Regions from separate parts of the Proteus columbae genome, predicted to be linked through region 3. Evidence: predicted binding sites of a transcription regulator. Region 3 holds the regulator's gene; each other region holds the start of a gene.

Region 1 (8,033 bases), 1.1 Mb from region 3:
CTGACAAGTAGCGCCAATTAAAGTCCATTCACCTTGGGTGACATAAATTAATCCTGCATGAGAACTAGGTAAAATAAGCGGTTGTGTTATTAAGGTCGTCTCTGCTTTCCAACATGTCCGACGCACCATAATATTTAGACATTTTACGCTGCCTTTAATAAGTTCAGATTTAACAGGAATATCACCTGAAAAATCAAAAGGCTGATAAAAGTCAGTAACGGAATGATTAAGAAAACCAGGGCTATTTAAATTGATGCCATTACCTTCTAATAGCACTATTTGCCGTTCAATGTCAGGAAACTGTCCTAATGAGCTATTCTCTTCGATAGAGGTTAAACACGCTCGCCATGAAAAATCATTATTAACTGGCCAGCACACAATTTCTTGCGTTGTGCCTTTTTGATTATTCCATGATATAAACGGTAACTCTTGTTGATCAAAACAACGTAGCTTCATTGTATCCTCCTTCAATATCTGGCTATCAGTCTGATAATGAGGTTAAGGATCAATCATTGGAGATTACCGTCAATAAATCAATAGTTAACTTTTAAAAATGTGCGCTGACGTCAGCTATTTACGTCGTAATTTTCTGCACCCTTCTCCAATAATTTCCATTCCTTTTTCAGTACGACTATTCCATTGAAAAGAAGAGTTTAAACGAAATGCATGATTAAATTGAGAGCTGGTGGAAAACATTGAACCTGGCGCAATACTGACACCTCTCTCTAATGCAAAATGATAGAGTTTATTCGCATCAAATGTTGATTCAAATTCTAACCAGAGAAAATATCCTCCTGATGGAATATTCACTTTTACATCTTCTGATAAATGCGTTTGTATCGCTTGTAACATACGATAACGCCTTTGTTCTAATAATAATCTTAATCGGCGAAGATGCGTATCATAGCCACCTTGTGACAAATAATCGGCAATAGCTTGTTGTGTTGGCATACTCGCAGATACTGTACTCATCATTTGCAACTGCTGTATTTTTGTTGCATGTTTTCCAGCTGCAACCCAACCCACACGAAATCCCGGTGCAAGGCATTTAGAAAAAGAAGCGCAATGTAAAACGCTATTTGTTTTATCAAAACCTTTTACTGGCATAGGTGCTTTCTGGCTGTTATAGAGTTCGCCATAGACATCGTCTTCGATTAGCGTTATCTGTTTCTTCGCTAATATATCCACCAGCTTTATTTTATTTTCATCAGGAATTGTTCCACCTAATGGATTTTGACAATGACTCATCAACCAACAGGCTTTAATATCGTATTGCTCAACCACTTTTTCGAGTTCATCTAAACAAATTCCTGTTACTGGGTCTGTTCTAATGGCAATCGCTTTTAATCGTAAACGCTCAATGGCTTGTAATGCACCATAAAATGCAGGTGATTCAATCACGACCCAGTCACCCGGTTCGGTAACGGCTTGCAAACTAAAACTGAGTGATTCCATTGCACCAGCAGTAATCACAATTTCATCTGGAGAGACATGAATTCCTTGTAATGCATAGCGTTGTGCAATGTTACGGCGTAACTTTTCATTTCCCGGTGGTAGATTGATCACTGAACTCTGAGGCGCTAAATGCCTTGCAGCAGAAGCCAATGCGCTACTTAATTTAGGCTGAATAAATAGGCTGGGATCGGGAAAAGCGGAACCAAAAGGAATAATTTCAGGATCTTTACATGCTTGAAGTACATTGAAAATAGAGGTGCTAATTTCAACATTTTCACTCATGTGTAGCCCTTTGCTAGCGGTTACTTGACCGAAACGGTTATTACGATGTGCAACGTAATAACCTGATTGTGGCCGCGCTGTTATCCATCCTTGGCTTTCTAATAACTGGTACGATTGTAAAACAGTCATTAAACTTAAACCTGATTGTTTCACCGTATCCCGCAATGAAGGTAAACGGTCGCCAGATTGCCAGATATTATCTTCAATTTGTTGGCGTATTTGCGATGCAAGCTGTTCATATCGAGTCATATAAAACTGTTTACCTCAAAACTGTTATAGTCATTTTTAAACTTATTGTCACTATTATAGCTTACTGTCATATGGTCTACTAATCCACACGTTTTACCTGCAATTTACATTTTTATATCAATAAAACGAGGTTTTTATGCTTGGGTTAAGTGCCTTTGATTTGGCGCGTATCCAGTTTGCGTTCACAGTTTCTTTCCATATTATCTTTCCTGCAATTACTATCGGACTGGCTAGCTTTTTAGCCATATTGGAAGGTTTATGGTTAAAAACTCGCAATAAGGATTATTTAGCGCTATTCCATTTTTGGTCAAAAATATTCGCTGTCAACTTTGCTATGGGCGTTGTCTCTGGTTTGGTTATGGCCTATCAATTTGGAACCAACTGGAGCTTTTTCTCTGATTTTGCTGGCTCAATTACAGGCCCTCTACTCACTTATGAAGTACTTACCGCATTCTTTTTAGAAGCCGGTTTCTTAGGTGTGATGCTGTTTGGCTGGAATAAAGTAGGCGAAAAACTTCACTTTTTCGCAACCTGTATGGTGGCATTAGGTACATTAATGTCTACGTTTTGGATCTTGGCTTCAAATAGCTGGATGCAAACACCGCAAGGATTTGAAATTATAAATAACCAAGTCGTTCCCGTAGATTGGGTAGCCGTTATTTTTAACCCATCATTCCCTTATCGCCTTGCTCATATGGGTGTTGCCGCTTTCCTCGCTTCTGCCTTCTTTATTGCTGCATCTGCTTCATGGCATCTGCTCAAAGGTCATAAGACATCTGCAATGAAAAAGATGCTTTCAATGTCTTTATGGATGATCTTAATTTTAGCACCAATTCAAGCACTCATTGGCGATGTCCATGGTTTAAATACCTTAAAACATCAACCCGCTAAAATTGCCGCAATTGAAGGTCACTGGGAAAATGAACCAGGAGAAGCAACACCGTTAATTCTCTTCGGCGTGCCTGATATGGATGCTGAAGAAACAAAATATAAGATAGAAATTCCTTATCTTGGCAGCATGATCTTAACTCACAGCTTAGAAAAACAAATTCCAGCATTAAAAGAGTTTCCTAAAGAAGACCGACCGAACTCACTTATCGTTTTCTGGTCTTTCCGCGTTATGGTTGGTCTGGGTATGTTAATGATTTTAGTGGGTGTATGGGGAACTTGGCTGCGATATAAAAAGAAACTTTATGAATCTAAAGCTTTCTTACGCTTAACTTTTTTAATGGCACCTTCAGGTCTTATCGCTATTCTTGCCGGTTGGTTTACAACAGAAGTAGGACGTCAACCTTGGGTTGTTTATGGCATACAACGAACACAAGATGCCGTATCTGCACATGGTGAAATGCATATGAGTATAAGCCTGCTGATCTTCTTAGTTGTTTATGGCTCTGTATTCGGTGTTGGATATGCCTATATGTTAAAACTGATCCGTAAAGGTACACCGGAGGTTCATCATGGGAATTGATTTACCAGTTATTTGGTTCATCATTATCGTATTTAGTACTTTAATGTATATCGTAATGGATGGTTTCGATCTTGGTATCGGTATGCTTTATCCATTTATTAAAAGTGACCAAGATCGTGACTTAATGATGAATACTGTTGCCCCTGTATGGGATGGTAACGAAACATGGTTAGTCCTAGGTGGAGCTTCATTATTTGGTGCCTTCCCATTAGCTTACTCGGTTATTCTTGATGCCTTGGCAATGCCTTTAACCTTAATGCTTGTCGCATTAATTTTCCGTGGTGTCGCTTTTGAATTTCGTTTTAAAGCAGATGACAGTCATAAAGGCTTTTGGGATAAAGCATTTATCTTTGGCTCTATCTTAGCCACCTTTATGCAAGGTGTTGTCGTGGGTAGCGTTGTTCAAGGTTTGCCGGTTGTTAATCGCGCCTTTGCGGGTAGCTATTTTGACTGGTTATCCCCTTTTGCACTCTTTTGTGGATTTGGATTAGTTATCGCCTATTCATTATTAGGATGTGGCTGGCTGATTATGAAAACCGAAGGTCATTTACAACAGAGTCTATATAAGGTCGCTAAACCTCTCACACTCATTATGCTTGCAGTCATTGCAGCCGTCAGTGCATGGACACCATTAGCGCAACCTGCAATTGCTGAACGTTGGTTCACATTACCAAATCTGTTCTTCTTTTTACCTGTTCCTCTTTTAGTGTTGTACAGCACTTGGTTAATTTTACGCTCAGTGAAAAAACAAGGACATTACCTTCCTTTCTTTGGTGCGCTAGCTTTAATTTTCTTAGGCTTTGCAGGATTAGGGATAAGCATTTGGCCTAACATTATTCCACCTGCAATTAGTTTTGTAGAAGCATCTGCACCACCAGAAAGTCAAGGATTTATGCTAGTTGGCGCATTGTTTATTATTCCAATTATTCTCGTTTACACATTCTGGAGTTATTACGTTTTCAGAGGAAAAACAAATTATGAAGAAGGTTATCACTGATCCACAAATACAAAGTAAACCCTCATTATTAAAAAAATGGGGATGGTTGATTACAATTTGGTTTTGTAGTGTTTTAGCCTTATTTGCTGTGTCTTCCCTCTTCCGTTTTTTAATGACGTTAGCCGGAATGAAAGTCAAGTAAAGGCAAAGTACATACAGCAATATAATTAACTAGCGCCGAATACGGTAAGCTATAAAATAGAAATGAAGTAAATAAAGAGCTGAAGTTATCTTCAGCTCTTTTATCTTTATTTAAGATCGTGGGTTACCGTTTAATGTCATTAAAACTTAACCTATTCTTATTAGATTGCTCTTTTAACAGCTAATTTCATATAAATAATTTTTTTATAAAAGAAAATACAAAAACAAATATTTTTATTCTTCCATGATTAACTAAATTTAAATCAAACTCCTTGATAAAATCATTTTAAATACATCATTTTTGATTAACAATAAGAGATAAAATCTTTTTTATGCATGTATTACGATAAATAAAAATATAAATAATCCTATAAAAAGCCTTCTTCTCTAGAAATAAGATAGAATGAATGTTGAATTAGGCTTCCAAAGTAATTATGATATCGCCGCCTAGAGGATCCATATCTGTATTATTCTATAGAGACACGCTAAATGTGTCATTCAGGTATGCTCATATGATTAACTCAAGAATTAAATCCACACCCTATTAAAAGTGTGGATATGGATAATGTCTGTTCAAAATACATATTTTGATAATTTAGATTTATCTTAATTGCTAAGAAAGATCTCTTACACTAGGCTTACGTATTGTTGCTACTAAATTAAGGATGAAGTCATGAATTGGTATTTGGAAGTCATTAAAAATAATTACGCTAACTTTTCAGGCCGTGCTCGCAGAAAAGAATATTGGATGTTTACTCTAGTAAATACCATTATTATTGCTGTTCTATACGCTATTTTAATTTCATCAGTAGATATGAATACAGGTGAAATGAGTTCACTGGGTTCAATTGCAGGCATTATTATAGGTATTTATTCTTTAGCTATCATCGTGCCTAGCCTTGCAGTGACTATTCGTCGTTTCCACGATCAAGATAAATCAGGTTGGATGTTCTTACTTGCATTTATTCCTGCTGTTGGTGGATTAATTGTTTTTGTCTTTATGTGCCTTGAAGGTACTAAAGGTGACAACAGATTTGGTCCAGATCCAAAAGCTTAATCTAGTACTGAATTAATATGACAATACAGTGAGTATACCTTTATTAAGTTTACTCACTGTATTAATTGATTTTCCTACCTTTGTTACAACCATCTGAAAATATTCCTTCGTTAAAAAAAGAACACCAATTCACCTCCCTCCGTATTGTAATTTAGTATTTTTATTTATCTCTGACTTTTTAATTAATGCCTTAGAGTTATTACATTAAGCTTATTGCATTGATTTTTAAGTTTTTTTCTTTATTGTTAATTTGAACCTAATCACTAGACATAAGTAAAAAACACGCATTCCTTTACTAAATCAACGTTAATTTTGATAATGACTATCATTATTAATTGAAAATGATAATATCTACGCCAATAAAACAATTAAATGAGTCAGGTAAAAAAACGTGAGTAACAAAAAAACACCTCAAGAAAAGAGTATTTATAAACCAGCACCTCCTCGCCTAGTTCAAGTAAAGCGCATTACTGATGTTACACCGGGAATGCGTTGTATCACCTTTACGAGTGATGATTTAGATACTTACCCAACAGATACTGCGGGGGCACATTTAAAAATATTCTTACCTTTAGAAGGCCAAGTTAAACCAACAGTCCCAGGGTTTTCTGAAAAAGGCCCTAAATGGCCTGAAGGCGAACCAAGATCGATTGTACGTACTTATAGTGTTCGCGCTATTCGCCCTGAACAAAAAGAGTTAGATATTGAATTTGCAGTACATAACGATGCAGGCCCTGCTATTCATTTTGCGCTAAATGCTAAGCAAGGCGACTATATTGGGATCACTAATCCAGGTGGCCCTGAGCCTTTATTAGCACCAGCGTCACATTACTATATGGCAGCAGATCCAAGTTCATTACCTGCTTTAATGGCTTTAATTGAAGCCATGCAGCCTAATGTTGAAGGGAAAGTCGTTATACGAGTAGAAGACGAAACGCATCGCCAAGAAATTAAACGTCCTAGTGGCTTAGAGATAATCTGGTTAATTGGTTCTGTTGAAGAACAAACTCAAAACTTAATTAATGAATTTATGTCTTGGGAATTACCTGCTGAAAATGTGGCATTTTGGATTGCAGGTGAAGACAAAATTATTCGTGCATTAAGACGCCATATTCGTCGTGATAATGGTTACGATCGTAGCTTGATTTATGCCGTTCCTTATTGGCGTTTTGGTTATGACGAAGAAGGCTATCACGCTGAACGTCACCATGTTATGGATAACGAAGACGTAAGCTAAGCGATAAATTAAAGACTAAGCGTTGGCTGTACAGGCTGCATATTAACTCCCTTAATAATATGCAGCCTTTCTTATTATTCAAATATAATTAATGTATATTCTTCTTATCTTGTTGATAATTTCCATCATCATCTATATAGATAACAGTAATTACTTGGTTCATATCAGCTTGCTTTTGATATTGAATGTGCTGTTTTGCAAAAGGAGCAACCATAATGGCATTTGTTAAAAGCTCTTCTTTATCATCAAAATAAATCTTTGAAATTGTAAAGTAATAAGCTGTAGGATTATTTATTTCTAAATATTCGCCATTATGAGTTATCCCTATTTTTTTAAAAACGTCCTCGGTGGTTAACTTAAGTTGTGCTGGACGATAAAAAAGTTTAATTCGTGTTTGCAATGCTAATTGTAATGTACTGAGGTTTTCTTTATTTTCTGGTTTAGGTGCAATATCTAATACATTTAAATAAAAAACAGATTCTCTATCTTTGGGTAACCGGTTTTCTAATTGTTGTATTTTTAATTGTAATCCACCATTTGCAGTTATTTTTGCCATAGGTGGAATAACAATAAAAGGTGCTGTTGTCGTTTCTGGTGTGGACGCAATATTCCCTTCATCTACCCAACTCTGTATTAATGTCGGCTGTTCACTTCGATTAAAAACTTGCAACGATATTATCGATTTATTGGTAGAAAGTATTAAACGAGTGCGCTCAAGTACCACACTTGCATGAGTAAAATGTGTTATCAACGTGAATAATAGAATTAAAACACCTTTCATTTTCGCTTCCATTTTTTATGGCTTATTAATCGTAAGACATTACAAGTGTTGCCGCACTTGTCATTTTTCCTTGAGTTACTGAATTAATATTATAAGGATAATAATAAGCGCCCATATTTATCGAAAATGCAGAGGATATGGTGCCACCTTGATTAACACTAAAAATACTAGTCGCACTACCTTGTGTATTAATATTGTCAGATAAAATAAGCGGGCTTGCGGTGTTATCACTTTTTACGACACGGAACCCGACACCATTCGCACCTTGCGTTGTTGTGTTGGTTAATACGGTTTTATCCGTTGCCAATAAATTTTGGCTTGATAAAAACATATTAATATTACGTGATGCTTTTGAACCGCTCA
Region 2 (8,033 bases), 120 kb from region 3:
ACCTTGAGATACGCCAACATATCGCACGCCAAAGCCTGCTTTAGAGCCATTGAATAGCCCTGATGTTTCATCATATTGACCCCAAAATGATGCCATGTGCTTAGGAACTCTAGGGAGTTCTTTTCCCTGTGTTCCCACAATAATGGTTTTTCTTACTTCAGTATCGGTATAAGCATAACTGCTGATAAATGAAATATTTTCAGTTAATTGGCTATTAATTTGTGCTTCAACACCACGACTTCTAATTTCACCCACTGGTTCAAAATACGCTTTTTCAGCATTGTAGTTGGTCACATTGCGTTGCTGTAATTGATAAACAGAGAGCGTTGCCAATGTTTGTTCATTTGGTGTGAGGTATTTAATTCCAGCTTCTAATTGACGACCTTCGCTAGGCTCAAAAGGGGCACTTCCTGGTGCGCGGCGAGTTTGTAAATTAGGTTCAAACGAGGTGCTATAACTAATATAAGGAGAAATACCATTATCAAAAGAATATAAAAGCCCTGCGCGACCCGTTAACTTATGATCATCTTGTTGAACATAGCTTTTAGCTAAGAAATCATGAGTCCGAACTTGAGCCCAATCTTGGCGTAAGCCTGCAAGTAAGATCCAATTTTTCCATTGGATCTGATCTTGTAGATACAACCCGATTTGATCACGCTTTTGTCGCTGATCGGTTGCGGGTTTTTGTAAGCTCATATCAATTGGATAGTGATAATTAGGATCACGCCAATCAAGATCGTACTCGGGGCCCATTGCACGAAGTAAATTATCTTGATCTTTACTCCACTGATAATCAATACCAGCAATCACAGTATGATTAAGTTTTGCAGTAGCAAAGTCAGCTTGTAAGCGAGTATCTATTCCTAAAGTATCTGTTTCTCGCTGCTCTTGTTGAGCTCGGCGCTCAAGAATATAAGGGTTATCTTTTCTTAAAGAACCAAAAACAAGATATTTATATTTTTGATTAATATGGCTGTATCGAGCATTTTGTACAATTTTTAGTGTGTCATTAAATTCGTGTTCGAATTCATAACCTATACCATATTGCTGGCGCCATGATTTATGGTAATCGGGATTATTGACATCAAAATCAAAGGGAATAGTACCTTCTGGCGTACTTTTTACTGTACCGTAAGCGGGTAAAAAATTACGATAACCGGCTTCAGGCTCTTGCTGAATAAAGCTTAATAATGTTAAACGTGTTTGTTCATTCGGTAAAAAGGTAATGGCAGGAGCGAGCGCAAAACGCTCTTCTTTATAATTTTTTATTTGGGTATGTTGTGTTTTAGCAATACCATTTAGACGATAAAGAACTCGATTATCATCACTCAATGTACCCGAAAAATCAAAAGCGGTTTCTGCTAATTTATCATTACCTGCACGTACTTGAATGTGACGAATAGGGGATGCAGTTGGTCTTTTACTTGTCATTGCAACAAGGCCACCTGGGTTTACTTGGCCATAAAGAACAGATGCAGGTCCTCTAACAACTTCAATACGCTCTAATAACCATGGATCAATTGCGCCAGTTGACGATGAAGCTCCCATTCCATAACTTAATCCATCAAGAAAGCGTGGTGCATAACTGTATCCACGAATAAAAACCTCATCATTACGATTAGAACTTCCACGATATTCTGTGAAAACTCCAGGTGTATAACGTAACGCCTGAGAAACTGAGCTGACATCTTGAGCGTCCATTTGATCACGGGTGATCACGCTAATGGATTGTGGTGTTTTTTCAATTTCAGTCGGTGTTTTATTTGTTGATAATGTTTTTGTTGCCACAAAACCTGAAACAGGCGCTTGTGGATCTTGTGATGAAGTTGCTGTCACAACTATTTTTTCAGGCGTATTTTGATTAACTGCTGCATGAATTTGAACAGATAACAGACTTAGCGGTAAGGCAAGTAAGACGCTAACAGCATAATTTTTATTAGACACAATCGATCCCTTTGAATTTTTTATTTTTAACTTTAACTGCGGAGCAGTGAAAATATCACTCATTAAACATTAATGCTAATGATAATAATTAGCATTCTATAGATTGTGATATTTAAGGGAAATTCATTGAGAATGAGAGAGAAATGATTTTTTTGCAGAGACTTCAGTAACAAAAAACCCGCCAATAAGCGGGTTTCATTATTAACGTTAAAGCGAGATTATTTAGCAGGGATTGCTTTTAAAATCGCGGTTAATAATTGCCAGTATTGACCGACGCTCTTAATGTGAACGCGTTCGTCTGGTGAGTGAGCACCACGGATTGTTGGCCCAATAGAAACCATATCCATATCTGGGTAAGGTTTTTTGAACAGACCACACTCAAGACCTGCGTGGATAACCATGATATTTGGCACTTTATCAAACAGTTGTTGGTAAGTGTCACGAACTAAATGCATAACAGGAGAATCTGCATCTGGTTTCCAACCAGGGTAACCGCCTTTCGTTTCAATATCGGCTTTAGCGAGTTTTGCTAATGCTGTCAGCATGCTAACAACATAGGTTTTACCACTATCGATTAGAGAACGAATTAAGCACAGAATTTCTACTTTATCATCAACAATGCTAACAACACCGACGTTTAGTGAAGTTTCAACAACACCTTCAACATCGTCACTCATACGAATAACGCCGTTTGGCATTGCATTAAGTAAGTTAATGACACGAGATTGGCAATCTGCGGTGAACGCTTTTTTATCTGTTGTTGTATCAATTAATTCAACTTTTAGATTCTTCTCTGCGATCGCTAATTCGCTTTTTAGCAATTCTTCAAAGCGTACTTTTAATGCTTCTAATTCTTTGACTTTATCCGCTGGAATTGCAAAAACAATGTTTGCTTCACGAGGAATCGCATTACGCAGTGTACCACCGTGGAAATCAATTAATTTCAGTGATAATTCTTCTGCATGACCCGCTAAAAAACGTGCCAATAATTTATTTGCGTTACCTAAGCCTAAATGGATATCACCACCAGAGTGGCCGCCATTTAATCCTTTTAGAACCAGTTGTTTAACAACGTGACCTGCTGGGATTGCATCGTAAGAAAGGTTTAGTGTGGTTTTAACATCAATACCACCCGCACAACCCATGTAGATTTCACCTTCTTCTTCTGAGTCTGTGTTGATAAGAATATCAGCTTGTAACCAACCCGGTTGTAAACCAAAAGCACCGTCCATACCTGTTTCTTCAGTCATGGTTAACAGCACTTCTAATGGGCCGTGTTTAACAGTGTCATCAGCTAAAACAGCTAATGCAGATGCCATACCAACACCATTATCTGCACCTAATGTGGTGCCTTTCGCTTTGATCCATTCTCCATCAATGTAAGGTTGAATTGGATCTTTAGTGAAGTCGTGAATGGTGTCGTTGTTTTTTTGTGGCACCATATCTAAGTGTGCTTGTAAAACAACCGTTTTACGATCTTCCATGCCTTTGGTTGCTGGTTTACGAATTAAAATATTGCCAACGGCATCGCGCTCTGCAAAAAGTCCTTTTTCACTTGCCCAAGAAAGAATGTGGGAAGCTAAGGCTTCTTCATGATGTGATGGATGTGGAATCGAACAAATTTTTGCAAAAATATCCCATAGTGGTTGTGGGGATAGAGTAGATAGTTCAGACACGATGGATCTCCTCTAACAGCATCTGTGTTATTGATAGCCTACCGCTTTTTTAAGGGTTAGCTTTATTATTCTGAGCGTTATACGCCAATATAGTTGAGAATATCACTTTCTTCTGATGAATGCGTCATTCTATTCACATCTCTATCTAAGAAATTAGATCTCTATTTTGTATTCATTTTTTATATGGTTCATTTTTTAATCGAAAAAAGACATTACAGAAAAAAATCAGGATAATCTCACCTGTTTTCACGTTTTCTCTGGTTTTTAGGTGCTCAAATCACTATAATCTCGCGCAACCTTTTTTTCCGCAAAAAAGCTTCTCTCGAAATTTCAGTAGCTAGGATCACAATATTATGAGCGAAAAATATGTTGTAACGTGGGATATGTTGCAAATACATGCCCGTCAATTGGCGCAACGTTTACTACCAGTCGAACAATGGACAGGCATTATTGCTGTCAGCCGTGGGGGATTAGTCCCTGCTGCATTACTTGCTCGTGAATTAGGTATCCGTCATGTGGATACAGTCTGTATTTCTAGCTATGACCACGATCATCAGCGTGACCTCAAAATCTTAAAAAAAGCAGAAGGTGATGGTGAAGGCTTTATCGTTGTTGACGATTTAGTCGATACTGGTGGTACTGCTAAAGTTATCCGTGAGATGTATCCAAAAGCGCATTTTGTCACTATCTTTGCAAAACCAGAAGGGCGTCCTTTAGTGGATGATTTTGTGGTTGATATTCCGCAAAATACATGGATTGAACAGCCTTGGGATATGGGTGTTGCCTTTATTCCACCTGTTTGCGATCAAAAATAAGTTGATAGCATTCGCTTTGCTGTTTTAATTGAGATCCTCGCTTAGGCGGGGATTTTTGTTTCTAAGCTTTTTTCTCTTTTCTCTTCCTCTTTATGATGTCTTCGTGCGATTGCTTGTCGTGATACACATTGTTCCCGTCGATTTCATGCTATGATAAAGCCAGACTTTTAAGCCCCTTTACACGATATCCACTGATTTGAAGAGCGATATGACAGAGAACAAAAACCTTTCTGAAACACTGTTTAAGCCCCGTGCAAAACACGCAGAAACGTCAACATTAATACAGTACACACATCCAAAATCAAATATAGCGACAAACTCTGTATTAAATGGAACAAGTCAGCTAAATTGGTATCGAACAATTCAACGTTTACAATGGATTTGGCGTGGTATTTCTCCTATTGAAATAGAAGAGGTCTTAAGCCGAATTGCGGTGCCTGATGCACCTCGTAGTGATGAAAAATTTATCGATACTGTTGTTGGGTATCGTAAAGGTGGCTGGTCATTTGAATGGTCACATCAAGCGATGATCTGGCAACAAAAAGCATTACGTGAAGAGTCTGGTGATGCCGCAGCAGATTGTTGGTTACAAGCCGCACATCTTTATAGTATTGCTGCATATCCCTTTATTAATGGTGATTTTTTAGCGGATCAAGCAGTTATTTTGTCGATGAAAGCTTTTGAGAATGCGACAAAATTCTCCTCTTTTGAAGTCAAAAAACTGACATTTAAATTAGAGGGAAAAGGGACGACAACGGGTTTTCTGCATTTACCCAAAGATTGTAGAGGCCCTTATCCTACCGTGTTATTTTGTGGCGGATTAGACGGTTTACAAAGCGATTATGTCAGCTTCTTCCGTAATTACCTTTCCCCTAAAGGTATTGCAATGCTAACACTGGATATGCCCGCAATTGGTTATTCAGTAAAACAAAAACTAACGGAAGATACATGCCAATTACAAGGTGAAGTTTTAAAACAACTTTCTGAAGTACCTTGGATTGATCATACTCGTGTTGGTGTGATGGGCTTTCGCTTTGGCGGTAATATTGCTGTGCGCTTAGCTTATATCTACCCAAAATTGATTAAAGGCGTTGTTGCCTTAGGCCCTTTGATCCACGCTTTCTTTACCCAAGCTGAATTGCAGAAAAAAATTCCTGTGATGTATCTTGATGTGTTAGCAAGTCGCTTAGGGTTATGGAATATTGATGAGAATAATCTTCGATTATCATTGAGCAGTTACTCCCTGAAAAACCAAGGCCTGATTGGGCGGCGTATGCCTGTTCCTATGATGGGGGTCTATTGGAAAGGTGATGAAATGAGCCCTAAAGAGGATTCGCAATTAATTGCACGCTCTTCTATGGATGGTGACATTCTTGCTATTAATGATAAGCCGCTTTACGAAGGTTTAGAGCTCGCGTTACAAAAAAGCGCAGATTGGATCTATGATAAATTAATATAATTAATTTTGAACAATAACTTGCTAATTATATTAGATTATATAACAGTAGAGTTTCTAAGGAGACTGAATTTATGACTTCATCTTTGAACCCTACCCGAGGTAAGTTATTAAAGCGTTTTGCTCAAATCGGCCCATATATCCGAGAGCAACAATGCCAAGAGAGCCAGTTCTTTTTTGACTGTTTAGCTGTTTGTGTAAATAAAAAAGTCGCGCCGGAAAAACGAGAGTTTTGGGGCTGGTGGATGGAATTAGAACGCAATAATGAACAGCTCATTTATCGTTATCAAATTGGGCTATTCGATAAAAATGGTGATTGGCTCCATCAGAACATCAGTAAGAATGATGTTGTTGAGTCAATTAATGAAACACTTATTCGTTTTCATGAATTTCTTCAACTCGCGGTGAGTGAATTAGAGATGACACTCACTCCAGATGAAAAAATGAACAAATTTCCGCTTCCCATTCAGCCCTAATTTTGTGTTAGGGCAACTTTTCATAGATTTTGCGTTATGTCAGTTGGCATAACGCTTCTCTCCTGATAAAACTGTGTATTATCTTTTTAAATAATCAACAAGAATGGTAAATGTTATGAGTAGCAGCCAAACGCTGGTTGTTAAATTAGGGACAAGTGTACTTACTGGTGGTTCACGACGTCTGGATCAGTCTCATATTGTGGAGCTGGTTCGCCAATGTGCTAAACAACACGAAAAAGGGCATCGGATTATAATTGTCACTTCAGGTGCAATTGCAGCAGGGCGTGAATATTTGAATTATCCTGATTTGCCTGCAACTATTGCTTCAAAACAGTTGCTTGCTGCTGTGGGGCAAAGTGCTTTAATTCAAGTATGGAAACAGTTATTTGCCATCTATGGTATTCATATTGGTCAAATGCTATTAACGCGTGCTGATATTGAAGATAGAGAACGATTCTTAAATGCACGCGATACCTTACATGCACTGTTAGATAACCATATTATCCCCGTTATCAATGAAAATGATGCTGTTGCTACCGCGGAAATTAAAGTGGGTGATAACGATAATTTATCAGCATTAGCGGCTATTTTAGGCGGTGCAGATAAACTGTTATTACTAACGGATATTGAAGGGCTTTACACCGCTGATCCTCGTAGTAATCCAGATGCTAAATTGATCCCTGAAGTTTTTGATATCAATGATGAGTTACGCCAAATGGCAGGTGATAGCGTATCAGGTTTAGGTACGGGTGGTATGGCAACAAAACTACAAGCAGCAACCGTTGCAGGGCGTGCGGGTATTGATGTTGTCATCGCGGCAGGCGTACAACCTGAAGTTATCGCTAAAGTTATCAATAATGAACCTGTTGGAACGTTATTTCATGGCTTACAAAGTCCATTAGAAGCGCGTAAGCGGTGGATCTTTGGTGCGCCAATAGCTGGTGTGATAGTGGTTGATGAAGGAGCTGAAAACGCAATTAAAGAAAAAGGTAGCTCCCTTTTACCAAAAGGTATCAAAGAAATTAAAGGCGATTTCTCTCGTGGATGTGTTATCCGCATTCAAAGTTTACAAGGTAAAGATCTCGCTCATGGTGTTGCACACTATAATAGTGATGCATTGCGTCTAATTGCAGGACACCATTCACAAGAAATTAGTCAAATTTTAGGTTACGAGTATGGCAGTGTTGCCGTACATCGTGATGATATGATTGTTAGCTAAGGAGCCTTCTGATGTTAGAACAAATGGGTAAATCGGCAAGAGAGGCATCTTGGCATTTAGCTCAACTATCAACAGAGCAAAAAAATCAGGCATTACTAGTTATGGCTGATTTATTAGAACAACAAGAAGCTTCAATTCTTGCAGCAAATGAAAAAGATATGCAAGCGGCTCGTGAAGCCAATATTAATGCCGCTATGCTTGATCGTTTATTACTAAATTCTGCACGTTTAAAAGCCATTGCAGATGATGTACGACAAGTGTGCCGCTTAGAAGATCCTGTGGGTCAAGTTATTGATGGCCGTATGCTAGATAGCGGTTTACGGTTAGAGCGTCGCCGTGTGCCGTTGGGGGTTGTAGGTGTTATTTATGAAGCTCGTCCTAATGTCACAATTGATGTCGCTTCTTTATGTTTGAAAACAGGTAATGCGGCTATTCTTCGTGGTGGAA
Region 3 (8,033 bases):
ACGAAACAAGAAAACAACGTCGAAATGGCAGCTTTGGAATCTTGTATTCGTGATGACTTAAACGAAAATGCACCACGCGCAATGGCGGTTATCGATCCAGTTCGTTTAGTGATTGAAAATATGCCAGAAGGTGAAGAAATTCTTGTTGCACCAAATCACCCAAACAAACCAGAAATGGGTACGCGTGAAGTACCATTTAGCCGTGAGATCTATATTGATCGCGCAGACTTCAAAGAAGAAGCAAACCGTCAATATAAACGTCTGGTGCTAGGTAAGGAAGTGCGTCTACGTAATGCTTATGTGATTAAAGCAGAACGTGTCGAAAAAGACGATCAAGGCGAAATTACGACCATTTACTGTACTTATGATGCAGAGACTCTAAATAAAGATCCTGCTGATGGGCGTAAAGTAAAAGGCGTTATTCACTGGGTAAGCATTCCACATGCTATTCCTGCTGAAATCCGTCTTTATGACCGTCTATTTAGCGTACCAAACCCAGCAGCAGAAGATGATTTCTTATCAACAATTAACCCTGAATCATTAGTTATTCGTGAAGGTTTTGTTGAACGTAGCTTAAAAGATGCTGCTATCGAAAAAGCGTATCAATTTGAGCGTGAAGGCTACTTCTGTGCTGATAAGCTTTCAACAGCGGATAAACTTGTGTTTAACCGTACTGTGGGCTTACGAGACACTTGGGCGAAGATTTCTCAGCAAGGTTAATCTGACGCATTTTAAGACACATTAGTACTTTAATGAATAAAATGCTCGGTAATTATTTATCGAGCATTTTTTTATCTGTTTTACATCTTAGTTTGGATGATTTTTCATCTATTGATATTAAACATTTACTATTCTTAATTTGATTAGTCTTTCGTTTTTTCTTTTTTAGGTGATAACTTTTCATTTATTTCATTTGAAATAGTTTATTCACTATCACTTTATTCTTTTGTTTTTTCATACCATCACGCTAAATAAAACTGTAATAAGAAAAGTGTGATTAATACCGCCTATTTCACACTGTTAAAAAAGATCATTTATAAGTACTGCTTATTATTCCTTTCTATAAAAACGAAATTTCATATCATTTAAAGATTGTTTTATAAAATACATTTAAATCAACTAATTATGATTACTTTTAGTCAATAATTATAAAAGTAAGAAAATGAAACGATCATTTGGTTATGTGTCCTTTGTCATATTTTGATAAAAATTCTTTTTTTTAGGTTGATAATTCGCGTCGCGAAAAATATGCTGTTTCTAACCTAATTTAGGTTTTTTCCCCACTTGGGGTTTTATATTTGGAAATAGGCATTGTGCTTATTTCTTTTTTAGTCAAAGTCAAAGAGGAAACAATGCTATGGTTATGCAACATGCTAAACCAGGCAGGGTGGCACTTGCCGTTATGGGCGCATTGCTTGTAACTGCACTACCTGCAAAAATGTCTCATGCTGAAGGGTTTATTGACGACTCAACCTTAACAGGCGGTCTTTTTTATTGGCAACGTGACCGTGATAGAAAAGAGTTAACACCAAATAGTCCTGATTACGGCAAATACAAAGCTAACTTACACCATTCTACTTTCAACGCTAATTTAGATTTCTCATCAGGCTACCTTGGTGATTTTATTGGTATTGATTTAGCTGCTTTTGGCGCAGCTGAATTGAATAACAGTGGCCCAGCTGCACCTAATGAAATCGGTTTTAGTGATGCAAAAAGTCGCTGGGATGAAAAATGGACTGGCGATCGCAGTGGCATGAGTGTTTATAAAGCGGCTGCGAAATTCAAATTAGGCAATTTCTGGGCTCAAGGTGGATATATTCAACCTAAAGGCCAAAGCTTATTGCGTCCACATTGGAGCTTCTTACCGGGGACTTATCGCGGTGCTGAAGCGGGTGCAGTTTTCGATTTCGATAAAAGCGGTGAATTATCTTTCTCATATATGTGGACGGATGAATATAAAGCACCGTGGTATCGGAATATGTATAACTTCCGTAAAGCTGATCTAGAAACCAATATCAGCTATCTTCACTCTTTTGGCGCCAAATATGATTTTAAAAACAGCCTAGTGTTAGAAGCTGCATTTGGTCAGGCCGATGGTTATATCGATCAGTATTTTGGCAAAGTTTCTTATGATTTTCCAATTGCTGACAATGCATTAAGAACGTCTTACCAATTCTACGGTGCTAAAGATAAAGTTACCGGCGGTGGTGTTAATGACGTTTATGATGGGTTGGCATGGTTACAAGCACTGACTTTTGGTTATACCTACAATGTATTTGACTTCAAAGTAGAAGGAACGTGGGTTAAAGCTGAAGGTAATCAAGGTTATTTCTTACAACGTATGACTCCAGGCTGGGCAACCTCTAACGGTCGTCTTGATGTTTGGTGGGATGGTCGTTCTGACTTTAACGCCAATGGAGAAAAAGCACTTTATGCTGGCGTTATGTATGATCTGAAAAACTGGGATCTGTCAGGTTGGGCTGTCGGTACTTCATATATTTACGCATGGGATGCGAAACCAAGTGGTAAAGCCGTTTATGACCAAGGTCAGCGTATCAGAGAAAGTGCATGGAATGCGGATATTATGTATACGGTTCAAGAAGGTCGCGCTAAAGGTACTCTCTTTAAGCTTCATTATACCCGTTACGATAACCACTCCGATATTCCAAGTTATGACGGTGGTTTTGGTAATATCTTCCAAGATGAAAAAGACGTTAAGTTTAACGTGATAATGCCATTCACTATTTTCTAATATCAGCATAAGGATAAAGTGTATTAATTGCACTTTATCCTGAATAAAACTAAAAAAGCTAAATACGATTACGATAAGTAAAAATAACTAGTAGAAAGATAGAGATGCATTAATTAAGAAGAACCTTACAAATAAGTCTCGTTAATAAAGTGAAGTTGTCAGCAACAGTAGTAAGAAGTAGAAGAGTCGAAGTAAAGAGTCGTTTTAAAATCGCAGTATGTAGTAAAAGTAATGTAGTAAAAGTAATGTAGTAAAAGTAATGAAGTAAAGTCGTCATGTCATGTCGTCTGAGATAAATGTGAGTGGGTTATGTTTATCTCTTGTGCTTCAGTTATTTCGCAGAATTTGCGTAAGGTATTTACCCTAAGTAAAGGCAGTCAGAGTGGGTATCGTAGTGGGGGGGAAATACCTTTATTTTTTCATTCCTTTCTTTTTTTTCGTCCTTTTCATCCTTGTACGTTTTTTTATTCTATGGCAGATTTCTTACCATTCATTTTATCTCACCTTATGTATTATTCCGCATTGAAGGCTGTTCGATAATGCGAGTTTTCAGGAAGAAGCATGTTAAAGCGATTGGATGATTTTTTATTAGAACCACCATTGAAGCCCTTTAAAGGTATAAAACGATTTATTGTTGAATTTCTTTTTTTTGGTGTGAAAGAGGCGCGTTCTTGTTTATTTGCGGGATTTTTCTTTTTTATTTTATTTGCAACGCCAAGTAAAGGTGTCTTTGGTATACCTCGTTATGATGTACTGCTTATTCTCGCTATCGCTTTTCAATTATGGATGGTGTGGGGAAAGCTAGAAACATGGGATGAATTAAAAGCGATTTGTTTTTTCCACATTGTTGGTTTTGTGATGGAGTTATTTAAAACATCAGCGGCAATTGGTTCATGGAAATACCCTGATTTTGCTTACACGAAATTGTGGGAAGTCCCATTATTTACAGGCTTTATGTATTCGGCTGTGGGGAGTTATTTAATTCAAGCATGGCGTTTTTTAAAGGTACGAATTGAACATTATCCACCTTATTGGCTGGCAACATTGGTTGCACTTGCGATTTATATTAATTTCTTTTCTCATCATTTTATTGGTGATTATCGTTGGTATTTAACGGCCTTTATTTTAGGTCTTTATGCTCGTAGTGTGGTTTATTTTACGCCTTATGATACAGAGCGAAAAATGCCCTTATTACTTGCTTTTATTCTGATTGGTTTCTTTATTTGGCTTGCTGAGAATTTTGGTACGTTCTTCGGTGTTTGGCAATATCCAAACCAAATTGGTGCTTGGTCTGCCGTGCATGCAGGGAAGTGGGGCTCTTGGTCACTGTTAGTTATTGTTACTTTTACGATAGTGGTGCATTTAAAACATATCAAACACAGTATTAGTGTGACGAAGTGAATTGATATAGCTTATGTTATCTTTAAGGTGACGTCATTACACGATAATATTGAGGTTCATAGCGGGAGCCAATAAAAAAGGAACTGTTCACAGTTCCTTTTTTTTACTGAGAGATTATCCAGAATGAATTATTTCTCATCATGTGCGTGGCTATCTTCTTTACAATTACCTTCAGCACAATGGCCATATAAATAAAGGCTATGATTGGAAAGTTTGATACCATGACGTTCAGCGATATTTCTTTGGCGTAATTCAATTGCATCGTCTGTAAACTCAATAACTTTGCCACAATCAAGACAAATTAAATGGTCATGATGGTGTTGTTGAGTTAATTCAAATACTGATTTACCACCTTCAAAATTATGTCGGGTAACAATACCAGCATCATCAAATTGGTTTAAGACGCGATACACTGTTGCCAGACCAATCTCTTCACCGATATCGATAAGTTTTTTGTAGAGATCTTCAGCACTGACATGATGGCACTCAGGATCCTGGAGCACTTCCAAGATCTTTAAGCGAGGAAGTGTAACTTTTAACCCAGCATTTTTTAACGCTTTATTATTGTCGGTCATGCGGATTTAATCCTGTTGCTAATGGTGAATTTAATTTTTGTGCTCACAAATGGGCTTTATTCATTAATACTCGGGTGAATAAATAACCTCATTGATTATAGGCATGATATTTAAAAATAAACACCCCACCTATCACACTATCTTAGCACACCATTGAATAATTATCATTCTCAATATTGAGTATTTATATTATCCCAAAATTTCGTCTAGGCTCATTTCTTCTTTGATTTGAGCAACCCAAGCGTCAACACGCTCTTCGGTTAATTCTGGTTGACGATCTTCATCAATCGCAAGGCCGATAAAATGATTATCATCTGCAAGCCCTTTAGAGGCTTCGAAATGATAACCTTCGGTTGGCCAATGTCCTACGATAACTGCACCACGAGGTTCAATAATATCGCGGATAGTACCCATTGCATCACAGAAATATTCTGCATAGTCTTCTTGGTCACCACAACCAAATAGTGCAACAAGCTTACCATTGAAATCAATATCTTCTAGTGTTGGGAAAAAATCATCCCAATCACATTGTGCTTCACCATAATACCAAGTAGGAATACCTAGTAACAGAATATCGAACGCTTCGATGTCTTCTTGACTGGATTTTGCAATATCATGAACTTCGGCATTATCAGCGCCCAGTCTTTCTTGAAGCATTTTGGCAATATTTTCAGTGTTGCCAGTATCACTGCCGAAGAATATTCCTATGATTGCCATAAAGTGAGATAACCTCTTTTATTCTAAATTCGTTATATTTCAAATTGTAGCGTTATTGACTACGTATATTTCCACAAGTCACATACTTCTTGTATGTTTCTAGTGATTCATTCACTTGTCACCTAGCTACACTTCAAAATATTTAGAGTATATTTGTCTGTGTTTGAACAATTACTAGTGAAAGATAAGCATTGTGTTTTCATAATAGAAAACTAAAAACGTATTTTGACGAAAATAGCAGGCTAATTCTGTCGAATTTGTGTGGTTTATCTGCTAACTATTCTTGTTTTGATGCATTTTTAAGGCGTTATTTTGCGCCAATTGCTCTAGTAATATTTCTTCAATAAGTTCACTACGACTGACGTTTCTTTCTGTCGCCAACTCATTGAGAGCATTTACAGCATCTTCATTTAATTTTAACTCAACTCGACGTAAACCATTAACTCTGTCACGTCTTAATTGATTGCGTTTATTAATTCTAAGCTGTTCATCCCGAGAAAGCGGGTTTGTTTTAGGTCGCCCAGGTCTGCGTTCATCTGCGAACAAATCCAGTGTGGTGCGATCAGTTTGTTCTTTTGCCATAAATTTTGCTGTGAAAGGGCGTATACCAATGACTCAATTGCGAAACGCCCAATAATACCCCACATAGTGATGTCTCGCCACTGCTTCCTGAGTTTAACTTATTGTGATTTGGTCTTTTTATCAACAGACGCTATTTTTAAGCACAATAATTATACATTCTACTAAATTATCATTTTTCAGTGACGTTATTTTAAGCTGTTAAGTTTATTAACTAAGCTTTCTCTAAAAAACGACGAATAGCCTTAATAACGGTATCTGGCTTTTCTGAATGTACCCAATGCCCTGTATTTGCGACAACAAAGGCGGTCGCGAGCGGAAATTGACGAGCGATGTTTTCACGATACTCATCTAAAATGTAAGGTGATAAACCGCCACGAATAAATAATACAGGATGATGCCAAGCCGGCACCTCTTGCCAGCCAATAATATCTGAATAAGCATTTTTTATTGCAGGTAAATTAAATAGCCACTCACCATTTTTGAATGATTTGAGTAAAAATTGGATCACACCTTCCTCTTTAATAAAAGGACGCATGATTTCCACAGCATCTTGACGACGTGTGACTTTAGCTTCTGTTACGGCTTCAAGCGCTGCAAAAATTTTGTCATGGCGGCGAACGTTATAAGTAACGGGTGACATATCAATCACAACAATATTTGCAATACGTTCGGGAGCTAATGCTGTCATCGCCATCGCAATTTTGCCTCCCATTGAGTGCCCAATAATAATGGCTTTTGAGATAGTTAAACTGTCAAGCAATGCGAGCACATCTTGCGCCATATCTTGATAATTCATACTTTCGCTATGAGGAGAGTGTCCATGGTTACGCACATCAATTTGTATCACGGTATTATCTTGACGAAGTGCACGACCTAAAACACCTAAATTATTGAGATCACCAAAGAGGCCATGGATCAAGACGATAGGTAAATTAGATACAGGTGTCGTTTCAGGTTGGTGTAATTGATAATTTAGTAATGTATTGAGTTTCATATTAATGACCAAGATGATTGCGATTTTCTTCTATGATGACATGCACAAGATGCTAAGCCAACTTATCGCAATAATATGAAAGAGTAATGAAGTTCAGAAATAATTGATAAGATAAATTTATAAAAAACCATAAAAATGCCATTATCTAGATGTATGTTCCAAACTTATTTAAAAAGTTGAAATCTTGACATTGCTCAAAAATAAATAATTAGAATTTTATATTATTTGGGGGCTGGGATAGTGTGATATAGCGGCGTTTAAAACTGACTTTGTGTGAATAAGTTCAAAGAATAGAAGATGATACCAAGATAAACAATAGGATAAATACCGAGCTTAGCCTTTAAAATGGCAGGATCTTGAATAGATCCTCTTTAAGTTATTGAAATTTTGCCTATTTTGTTTTTAAAGATTATATCTTATAATCCTAATTACTTTTTTTTGAAAATAGTACTGGGTAGCAATGAAAAAGATAGAAATTGATGACGAACTTTACCGCTATATTGCTAGCGAAACTAGACATATCGGTGAAAGCGCTTCAGATATTTTAAGGCGTCTACTGAAGCTCGATGCCAAACAGCCCGTACAACCAGTCGTTGTCACTGAGTCAGTACAAGTACCTGTTATTAAACAGGAAGCTGAACCTACACCTATAACACCAGCTATTACACCAGCAAAAAATCCGATCCGTGAAATGCGAGAACTGCTGTTATCTGATAGTTACGCAGAAAAAACAAAATCAGTTGATCGTTTTTTACAGATCCTTTCTACGTTATATAGCCTAGATAGTGCTACTTTTACTCAATCTGCTGAAACAGTACATGGACGAACACGCATCTATTTTGCTGGTGATGAACAAACATTACTCGATAGTGGACGTCATACAAAACCGCGCCATATTTCAGGCACGCCGTTTTGGGTTATCACTAACTCAAACACAGAGCGCAAGAGAACGATGGTACAAAGCATCATGCAGGATATGCAATTCCCTGCAAATGAGATTGATAAGGTGTGT

Evidence for each region. The regulator Fur, encoded in region 3, represses iron uptake genes when iron is present. The targets are predictions, from matches to a motif close to ATAATAATGAGAACNACTATCAA.
Region 1: a site for Fur is predicted at 5,965-5,987, ahead of F1325_RS10355 (siderophore-interacting protein). Genes of this name have one in related genera too.
Region 2: a site for Fur is predicted at 2,017-2,039, ahead of F1325_RS04535 (TonB-dependent siderophore receptor). Genes of this name have one in related genera too.

The regions. Positions count from the first base shown of each region.
Region 1 is NZ_CP043925.1:2,156,080-2,164,112, forward strand. Features, by position in the region: gene F1325_RS10325 (HutD/Ves family protein) at 1-456, opposite strand, end outside; gene F1325_RS10330 (PLP-dependent aminotransferase family protein) at 571-1,986, opposite strand; gene F1325_RS10335 (cytochrome ubiquinol oxidase subunit I) at 2,123-3,457, shown strand; gene cydB (cytochrome d ubiquinol oxidase subunit II) at 3,447-4,454, shown strand; gene F1325_RS10345 (DUF2474 domain-containing protein) at 4,435-4,596, shown strand; gene F1325_RS10350 (DUF805 domain-containing protein) at 5,269-5,652, shown strand; gene F1325_RS10355 (siderophore-interacting protein) at 6,044-6,889, shown strand; gene F1325_RS10360 (fimbrial biogenesis chaperone) at 6,978-7,670, opposite strand; gene F1325_RS19370 (fimbrial protein) at 7,696-8,033, opposite strand, start outside.
Region 2 is NZ_CP043925.1:979,892-987,924, forward strand. Features, by position in the region: gene F1325_RS04535 (TonB-dependent siderophore receptor) at 1-1,944, opposite strand, end outside; gene pepD (beta-Ala-His dipeptidase) at 2,163-3,620, opposite strand; gene gpt (xanthine phosphoribosyltransferase) at 3,974-4,435, shown strand; gene frsA (esterase FrsA) at 4,644-5,894, shown strand; gene crl (sigma factor-binding protein Crl) at 5,966-6,367, shown strand; gene proB (glutamate 5-kinase) at 6,483-7,586, shown strand; gene F1325_RS04565 (glutamate-5-semialdehyde dehydrogenase) at 7,598-8,033, shown strand, end outside.
Region 3 is NZ_CP043925.1:1,096,705-1,104,737, forward strand. Features, by position in the region: gene glnS (glutamine--tRNA ligase) at 1-720, shown strand, start outside; gene chiP (chitoporin ChiP) at 1,358-2,752, shown strand; gene F1325_RS05100 (DUF817 domain-containing protein) at 3,314-4,153, shown strand; gene fur (ferric iron uptake transcriptional regulator) at 4,282-4,728, opposite strand; gene fldA (flavodoxin FldA) at 4,918-5,445, opposite strand; gene ybfE (LexA regulated protein) at 5,719-6,027, opposite strand; gene ybfF (esterase) at 6,239-7,021, opposite strand; gene seqA (replication initiation negative regulator SeqA) at 7,482-8,033, shown strand, end outside.